DNA from 2 places in the Paenibacillus sp. B01 genome. Region 2 is predicted to be linked to the other one. Evidence: predicted binding sites of a transcription regulator. Region 2 holds the regulator's gene; the other holds the start of a gene.
What was found. The regulator CtsR, encoded in region 2, represses protease genes until heat stress. The targets are predictions, from matches to a motif close to ATGGTCAATAAAGGTCAAACA.
Positions count from the first base shown of each region.

Region 1: the regulator CtsR is predicted to act here: its motif matches at 1,713-1,733, upstream of clpP (ATP-dependent Clp endopeptidase proteolytic subunit ClpP).

Region 1 is NZ_CP045802.1:314,027-318,437, reverse strand. Features, by position in the region: gene gap (type I glyceraldehyde-3-phosphate dehydrogenase) at 1-64, opposite strand, end outside; gene GE073_RS01450 (sugar-binding transcriptional regulator) at 198-1,223, opposite strand; tRNA gene GE073_RS01445 (tRNA-Arg) at 1,494-1,568, shown strand; gene clpP (ATP-dependent Clp endopeptidase proteolytic subunit ClpP) at 1,815-2,396, shown strand; gene GE073_RS01435 (SIMPL domain-containing protein) at 2,550-3,341, opposite strand; gene GE073_RS01430 (HPr family phosphocarrier protein) at 3,521-3,790, opposite strand; gene whiA (DNA-binding protein WhiA) at 3,943-4,411, opposite strand, start outside.
Region 2 is NZ_CP045802.1:667,520-671,930, forward strand. Features, by position in the region: gene GE073_RS02845 (threonine aldolase family protein) at 1-481, shown strand, start outside; gene eis (GNAT family N-acetyltransferase) at 636-1,850, shown strand; gene GE073_RS02855 (CtsR family transcriptional regulator) at 2,171-2,635, shown strand; gene GE073_RS02860 (protein-arginine kinase activator protein McsA) at 2,660-3,193, shown strand; gene GE073_RS02865 (protein-arginine kinase McsB) at 3,253-4,338, shown strand; gene clpC (ATP-dependent protease ATP-binding subunit ClpC) at 4,335-4,411, shown strand, end outside.

The DNA.
Region 1 (4,411 bases), 350 kb from region 2:
TCAGAGCGGCGCGGAATACGTTGCGTCCGATACGTCCGAATCCGTTAATACCAACTTTTACCATGGTTGAAAACCTCCTGAAATTAGGTGATGGTCCTGCATGATCCTTCAACGCGAAGCGCTCGGCCCTGCCCCTGTCAGGCGCAGAGCCCGCTTCGCCTTCATTCACGGTCGCGGTTGCGACGCGGATCGCCGGTCTAGTCTGCCATCGCGGCGATCTCCAGCGCGGCCGCCTCGTCGGTCACGAGCACATCCTCGTGGCCGAAGCGCAGCACCGCCGCGATCGCTTCGGCCTTGGACCTGCCGCCGGCGACGGCGATGACAACCTCGGTCGTCATGATGTCCTCGAGCCGGATGCCGGCGGTCGGCATCTTGTGCACGACGGATCCGGCCCGGTCGAAGTAGTAGCCCCACGCCTCGGCGAGCGCCCCCTCCTGGCGGAGCTCCTCGACGACATCCGATTCCACTCGCCGTCGCCGCGCCATCGTCATCGCGTCGCCGATGCCGTGGATGACGATGCGGGCTCCGCGGATGACGCCGACGACCTCTTTGACGCCGGGCTCGTGCATGAGGCTCGTATAGGCCTCCTCGCTCAGATGGTCCGGCACATGCAGCATCCGGTACTGGGCGCCGGTGCGCTTGGCCATCGCCGAGACGATCGTGCTCGCCTGGTACTCCAGGCTCTCTCCGAGCCCGCCCCTGGCCGGCACGAACAGATTGCTCGGATGCGGGACGGGGGCGTTAAGATGGCTCGCCACCTGTGCGAGCGTGGAGCCGCCGGTGACGGCGACGACGTCGCCCTCCCGCAGCTGTCCCAGCAGGGCGGACGCCCCGGCGCGTCCGAGCTCCCGCTTCGTGCTGGCGGAGTGGTCGGAGTCGCCCGGCACGATGACGACCTTGCTCAGGCCGAAGCGCGTCCGCAGCTGCTCCTCCAGGTTGGACAGGCCGAGCAGTCCGCTCAGCACCGGCTCCATCTCCTCGAGCAGGCGCCGGCCGCTCTGGCTGACGCGCATGCCGGAGGCGTTGATCTCTAGGAAGCCCTGCTCCTTGAGGAAGTCGGTCTCGGCCCGAAGCACCCGCTCGGTCATGCCGAGCGCCGAAGCGAGCGAGCGGCGGCCGATCATGTCCGCCACGAGCACCTGATGGAGAATCCCATAGCGGAGACGGACCGTCTCCAGCAGATCGGGCACCAGCTGACGCTGCAAATCAATAAGGCTGCGCATGAGCGCTCCAACTCCACTCGTTAGCTATCCGTACGGGACAATTAATGTCCCAGCTATTCAATAAACGTCCCACAACCTCATTGTACTCCTTCTGCCGAGGACCCGCAAGGGACCTTTACCCGATGAAAACGGTTGCCGACACGCCTTTCGACCTAAATGTTTTCCAGCAGCAGCAGGGAAACGGAGCCCTCCGGAAGCCGGACAGGTTAGTGTTGCTTTTTCTGGCAGGCTGTTATACAATCTTAGACGTTACGCTTTTCAAGCATACATGCGCCCGTGGTCCAATGGATATGACGTAGGCCTCCGGAGCCTGAGATCTAGGTTCGATTCCTAGCGGGCGCGCCAATCATTCACATCATGCTTTTCCGATACATGGGATCGCGTCCCTCCAGGGCGCGATCCTTTTTTGTTTTTGCAAGCCTCGTTTAAGAGGCGCCCGAGCCGGTTAAAATGGGCTATTGAACCGGCTTGGCGAAGCCGTCTCCGACCTCTTTGACCAAATTTGACTTTAACAATCGATTCTCGTAGAATGAAAAAAGCACCTGCAGTGACAACCTTAATGAGGATATAAGGAGGGACTTGCACATGAACATGAACTACGTGCCTATGGTCATCGAGCAGAGCAACCGCGGCGAGCGCGCCTACGACATCTACTCGAGGCTGCTCAAGGACCGCATCATCTTCCTCGGTACCGGCATCAACGACATGGTCGCCAACTCCGTCATCGCCCAGCTGCTGTTCCTCGCCGCCGACGATCCGGAGAAGGACATCTCCATTTACATCAACAGCCCCGGCGGCTCCATCACGTCCGGCATGGCGATTTACGACACGATGCAGTTCATCAAGCCTGACGTCTCGACGATCTGCGTCGGCATGGCCGCCTCGATGGGCGCGTTCCTGCTGGCCGCGGGCGCCAAGGGCAAGCGCTACGCGCTGCCGAACAGCGAGGTCATGATCCATCAGCCGCTCGGCGGAGCCGAAGGCCAGGCCAGCGACATCGAGATCCGCGCGCGCCGCATCCTCCAGATGCGCGACAAGCTCAACCATATTCTCGCCGAGCGTTCCGGTCAGCCGCTGGAGCGCATTGAGAAGGACACCGACCGCGACTACTTCATGAGCGCGGACGCCGCCCGCGAGTACGGCCTCGTCGACAAGGTCATCGAGAAGCTGTAAGCCAGGCTGCGACAGGCAAAGCGCCGCCCTTCCGAATCGGAAGGGGCGGCGCTTTGCGTTTCGACGCTCTCGCGGCCGTCGCGGGCACGCGCGCAGGCCATCCTGCGCGGCGCTGCGGCTGCCGCGGCAGACCGGGGCTGGCCGAGAGCTATGCTACTTCAGCTGGTACACGACGGTCAGCTGGCCTTGCACGTCGACCTGGCCCGGCTCGACGGAGGTCGAAGCGCTGTCGCTGGCAGCCATGGCCTTCATCTGCGCCATCTCGCGGTACACCGGCACGGCCTGCGCGCCGTTCTCGGTGATGTTCACGACCGGACCGAGCGAGCGGCCCGCAGCGGCGGCAAGCGCCTCCGCCTTGACGCGCGCGTTGTCGAGCGCTTTTTTGAGCGCGTCGTTCGTATACGCGTCCGTCTTTTCCGTGCCGAAGGAGACGCCGCTGATCTGGTTCGCGCCCGCGCTTCCGAGGCTGTCGAGCAGCTCCCCGGTCTTGTCGATGCTGCGCCAGGAGATGCTCAGCTCATGCGTGGCCGTATAGCCGGTCAGCACCTGGCCTTCCTTCTCGGTGTAGCGGTACTGCGGCTGCACGTAGTAGGACGTCGTCTTCAGATCCTTGTCCGCCAGACTGTAGGTTCCTTTAAGCATTTTGACGACCGCGTCGTACCGCTTGGCCGCTCCGGCCTGAGCCTCCTTCGCCGTCTTGGCCGTCACGTTCACGCCCGCTGTGACATACGCGATATCCGGCGCCACCGACAGCTTGCCTACGCCTTGCACTGCGATCGTGTTCTCCATCGCCGCTCCTTGCTCCGCCGCATAGACGGGCTTTGATCCCGAGTCCAGCACGCCGGCTCCGTTCAGAGCCAGCAGCGATCCTGCCGTCAGCGAGGCCGCCAGCAGCAGCACCTTGCCTTGACTTGCCAGCTTGCCGAATCCTTGTTTGCTTCCCATACCTGTTCGCCTCCGTTTCGGTTTGTCCTTTGAAACGCTCGCCCGCCTGAAAATGTTGCACATGCAGGTTAGGATTCCCAACGGGGGCTTCGGCCAATGGCCAAAACGCAAAAAAAGCCCCCGGATCGGGAGCCTCGGGAGCCGCAGCGAATCAAGCTTGGGGACCGGCAGGCCGAGACCTACTGGTTCTCCAGCTCTTCCTTGCTGACGAGCGATACTAAAGCGTTTACAGCCTGCTCGGCGTCCGAACCTTCGGCACTGATGTGAACTTCGGTGCCGGAGCTGATGGCAAGGCTCATGATGCCCATGATGGACTTGGCGTTCACTTTTTTCTCGTCCTTCTCGACAAAGATCTCGGAGGAGAATTTATTCGCTTCCTGGACGAAGAGCGCGGCCGGTCTTGCGTGAAGACCCGTCTTCAGTCTCACGACTACGGGTTGTCTTGTCATGAACTCTATACCCCCTAATCCTAATTCATTGCTGCATGGCCGCCGGAAGGCGAACGTGAGGCATGCTCTTGCAAAGGGCCGCCGGGTGGAACGGACCTTACCTTGCGTGACAATTGCTTTCATTATACCATCGGCCGGCGCAACATGAAAGTTCAGCTTCCCCGGATTTTTTCGGCGAGCTCGTCGATCTTGCGCAATCGGTGGTTGACCCCGGACTTGCTGACGGAGCCCTTGAGCATCTCGCCGACTTCCTTGAGGTTCATGTCAGGATGCTGCAGCCGGATCTCCGCCACCTCCCGCAGCTTCTCGGGCAGGTTCTCGAGGCCGAGCTCCTTTTGCAGCAGCCGGATGTTGTCGATCTGGCGCACGGCCGCGCCGATCGTCTTGTTGAGATTGGCCGTCTCGCAGTTGACGATCCGGTTCACCGAGTTGCGCATGTCGCGCATGATGCGGACATCCTCGAACTTGAACAGCGCCTGATGCGCGCCGATGATGTTCAGCAGCTCGATGATCTTCTCGCCTTCCTTGATGTAAAAGACGAAGCCCTTCTTGCGCTCGATGCAGCGGGCGTTGAGGCCGAACTTGTTGGCGAGCGTGACGAGCGCGGAGCAGTGCTCCTCG
Region 2 (4,411 bases):
AGGCATCGCGGGCGCGGTACTGGCCGGCGATGCGGAGCTCGCGGCCGAGGCCAAGGTGTGGAAGCGCCGGCATGGCGGCGATCTGATCAGTCTCTATCCGTATATCGTCAGCTCCGACCACTATCTGGATCTTCGTCGGCCGAGAATGAGCCGGTATTATGAGGGCGCCAAGGATCTGGCCCGCCGCCTGAACGGCGTGGCGGGACTCCGCACCGTGCCGGAGACGCCGGTGTCGAACATGTTCCATCTCCATGCGGAGCTGCCGGCGCAGCAGGCTGCCGTTCTGTTCGAGCAGGCCGCTCGGGAGACGGGCGTAGCTCTGGTCGGATATGTCAAAGAAAAAACGGCCTCTTCTTGCGCGAGCGAGCTGTCGATCGGAGACCGATACGAGGACGTGCCGCCGGAAAAGCTGGAGCAGGCGCTGTCGCTGCTCGATCGGCTGTTCCGGGAGGCCGGCTGCGAGGCTTCGGAGTCCAATTAACAGATGCGGGCTGCGCGGCGGGCTCCGAGTCGAAGGAACGGGCGACATGCCGTGTCCGGCGTGACCGGACACATATAGGCAGCGAAACGCAAGAGCCATATTCAGATGAGGCTCGTCGTAAGGAAGAACATGGACCAAAAAAGGAGGAGCGAGCATGGAAATTCGCAAGCTGCGTCCGGACGAAATGGACGAGCATCTGAAGCTGAGCCAGTACGCCTTTCAATACGTCATGTCGCCGGAGGAGCTGGAGCGGGCGCATCGGACAAGAAAGCCTGAGCAGCTGTGGGTAGCGGTCGAGGAAGGGCGGATCCGCTCGCAAGTGCTTGTCCTGCCCTTGACGGCATACGTGCAGGGACGCAAGTTCGCCATGGGCGGAGTGGCGGCCGTCGCGAGCTGGCCGGAGGAGCGCCGGAAGGGCCATATCGCGCAGCTGCTGCGCCGTTCGCTGGAAGAGATGAAGGAGCGGGGGCAGACGCTGTCCATGCTCGCTCCGTTCAGCATCGGGTTCTATCGGCGCTTCGGCTGGGAGCTGTGCGCCGATCGGATCCGGTTCACGATCCCGAGGGACAAGCTGCCTCCGCGCAAGCTCACGCCGGGCTTTATCGAGCGGGTCGATCCGGCTCAGCCGGACATCCGGCAGTCTTTGCAGGAGCTTTACGAGGAGTATGCCTCCGGCTTTCAGATCGCGCTCTCCCGGGAGTCCGACTGGTGGGACGACTCGGTGCTGCGGCGCAAGTCGGGACATGCGGCGATTTACCGCTCCGAAGGCGGGGCGGCCGAAGGCTATGCGCTGTACCAGGTCAAGGAGCGCAAGCTGACCGTACATGAGCTTGTCTACTTGAGCGAGGAAGCGAGAGAAGGGCTTTGGACTTTTTTCGGCCAGCATGACTCGATGATCGACCAAGTCCAGTTCGAAAGCTACAAAGGAGACCCGCTGCCGTTCCTGCTGCCGGATCCGCGCATCGAGCAAGCCGTGCAACCCTACTTCATGGCGCGGATCGTCGATGCGGAGGCGTTCATCGAAGCGTATCCGTTCCTGCCGGGACCGGCAAGATCGTGGACGATGATCGTGGAGGATGAGCATGCGCCATGGAACGACGGCAGCTGGGAGCTGGCGGTCGACGAGCGGGGAAAAGGCTCGCTGCGCAAGCTCTCCGGACAGTCGGCGGACAACGGGGCGCCATTTGCCGAGAGCGCTGCGGCAGCCGCGCTGAGCGGCGGCATCGGCAGCTGGACGGCGCTGTTCACCGGCTACGCCGGGCCGCGGGAGCTCTTGGCGGCGGGCGGCCTGACGGGGCCGGCGGCGGAGCTGAAGGCTTTGGCCGAGCGCATGGAGCCGCGCATGCCGAATTTGATGGACTTTTTCTAGGTATAAAGAGGAACGACTTGTCCCAAGCTGGTAAAAGGCATGGGACAAGCCGGTTTTCCGCAGTAAGGCTTCCTTGCCTGGAGCGCTTGACGTTTCAGGAAAAAAGCGTATAATTAAGTCATAAGTCAAAGAAAGTCAAAGTCAGTTGCGGCGCCCCGCCTTTCCGGATCAGCTTCCGGCGAGCCAGCGGAGCTTTCTCGTACCAGCGGATGTTTCGTCACGCTTTCAGGGGAATGCTACAGGGATGCAATTCGGGCATTGGCTTTTTGGCTTACCGCCATTTTTCATCGTACAGGTGCCAGCATAGGGAGGTTGGTGATATGCGAAATATTTCCGATGCCCTGGAGCAGCACTTGAAGCTGCTGCTGCAGGAAAGTCCCGACGGCGCGGTCGAGATCCAGCGCAACGAGCTTGCGGACCGGTTTTCCTGCGTGCCGTCCCAGATCAATTACGTCATCAGCACGCGCTTCACGCTCGAAAAGGGCTATCTCGTCGAGAGCAAGCGAGGAGGCGGAGGCTATATCCGCATCCAGCGCATCGAGCTGCCGGCGATGAAGGCGATTCATGGCCATATCCATCATACGATCGGCTCGCAGGTCGACCAAAACGCGGCAGACGGCCTGATCTACCAGCTGGAGGAAGCGACGATCATCTCGAGGCGCGAGGGCAATCTGCTGCGGGCGGCCGTCTGCAGAGAGACGATCGCCGTCAAGCTGCCGCAGCGCGACGAGCTGCGGGCCCGGCTGCTGAAGGCGATGCTGATCTCGCTTTTGGGTAAGGAATAGGGAGCGCAAGGAGGGGATGACGGCATGCTTTGTCAGGAATGCGGCAAAAGGCCGGCTACGCTTCATTTTACGAAAATCATCAACGGCGACAAGAACGAGTTCCATATTTGCGAATCCTGCGCCCGCGAGCGGGGAGAAGGGCTGCCCGGATCGCCGAACGGCTTTTCGATCCATAGCCTGCTGTCGGGGCTGATGGACTTCGATCCCGCCGGCAAAGGCAGCCTGCAGGGGCAGACTCCCGCTCCGCCGCCCCGCTGCGAGGAGTGCGGCTTGACCTATCCGCAGTTCAAGAAGCTCGGACGCTTCGGCTGCAGCTCGTGCTACAATCATTTCGGAGATCGGCTCGATCCGCTGTTCAAGCGGGTGCACGGCAGCACGGCGCATGTGGGCAAGATTCCGCAGCGCTCGGGCGGACGGATCAAGACCCGGCGCGAAATCGACCGGCTGCGGCAGGAGATGCAGAGCTCGATCCAGAATGAAGAATTCGAGACGGCGGCCAAGCTCCGGGACGAGATTCGACTGCTGGAGAAGCAGCTGCAGAGCGCCGAGCCCGGCTGAGCGCATGGAGCAGAGGCGGATTCGATCTCGAATCCGCGAAGTCGAGAGGAGGATGGGATGTGGCAGCAGGCCGCTTTGCGCAAAACGCGCTGAGTGAATGGATGAAGGGCGAAGGCCCGGACTCCGATATCGTTTTCAGCAGCAGGGTGCGGGTGGCTCGCAACCTGAAGGGCTTTCCATTCCCGATCCTGGCTACGGGCCAGCATGCGGCGGAGGTCAAGAACAAGCTGATCGCCGTCGCCAAGGAAGGAAAGCTCGATGCCGTCGGCACGTTCGAGACGGTCGATCTGGCCGAGCTGAGCGAGCTGGAGCGCCGCGTGCTGGTGGAGAAGCATCTGATCAGCCCGGCGCTCGCCGGCGAGTCGAGAGCGGGAGCCGTCGTCGTCAGCGACAACGAGGCGATCAGCATCATGATTAACGAAGAAGACCATCTTCGCATTCAATGTCTATATCCGGGCTTCCAGGTGCAGGAGGCGTGGCGGCTTGCCAGCCGGATCGACGACATCTATGAAGAGGCAACGGAATATGCTTTCGACGAGAAGCGCGGCTTCTTGACGAGTTGTCCGACGAACGTCGGCACGGGCATCCGGGCGTCGGTCATGATGCATCTGCCGGCGCTCGTCATGACCCAGCAGATCAACCGCATTCTGTCGGCGATCACGCAGGTCGGCTTGGCGGTAAGGGGGCTGTACGGCGAAGGCAGCGAGGCGCTGGGCAACTTGTTCCAGATCTCGAATCAGATCACGCTCGGCCAGTCCGAGGACGAGATCATCGACAACCTGCACGGCGTCGTGCGTCAGATCATCGAGCATGAAAAGGCGGCGAGGCAGCGGCTGCTGCAGGAATCCAGGCTCCGCCTGGAGGACCGCGTGAAGCGCTCCTACGGCATCCTGTCGCATGCCGCGATCATGGATTCCAAGGAGTCCGCGCAGCGGCTGTCCGACGTGCGGCTCGGCATCGACCTGGGACTGATTGGCCACGTATCCCCGCAGGTTATGAATGAGTTGATGGTCATGACGCAGCCGGGCTTCCTGCAGCAGGCATTCGAGGAGAAAATGAATACGGAGCAGCGGGACATGCGGCGCGCGGAGCTTATCCGCGGGCAGCTGGCATCCCGATCCCAAGACGGAGGTGCTTACGAATGATGTTTGGACGATTCACGGAACGCGCGCAGAAGGTGCTGGCACTGGCCCAGGAAGAGGCGGTGCGGCTTGGACA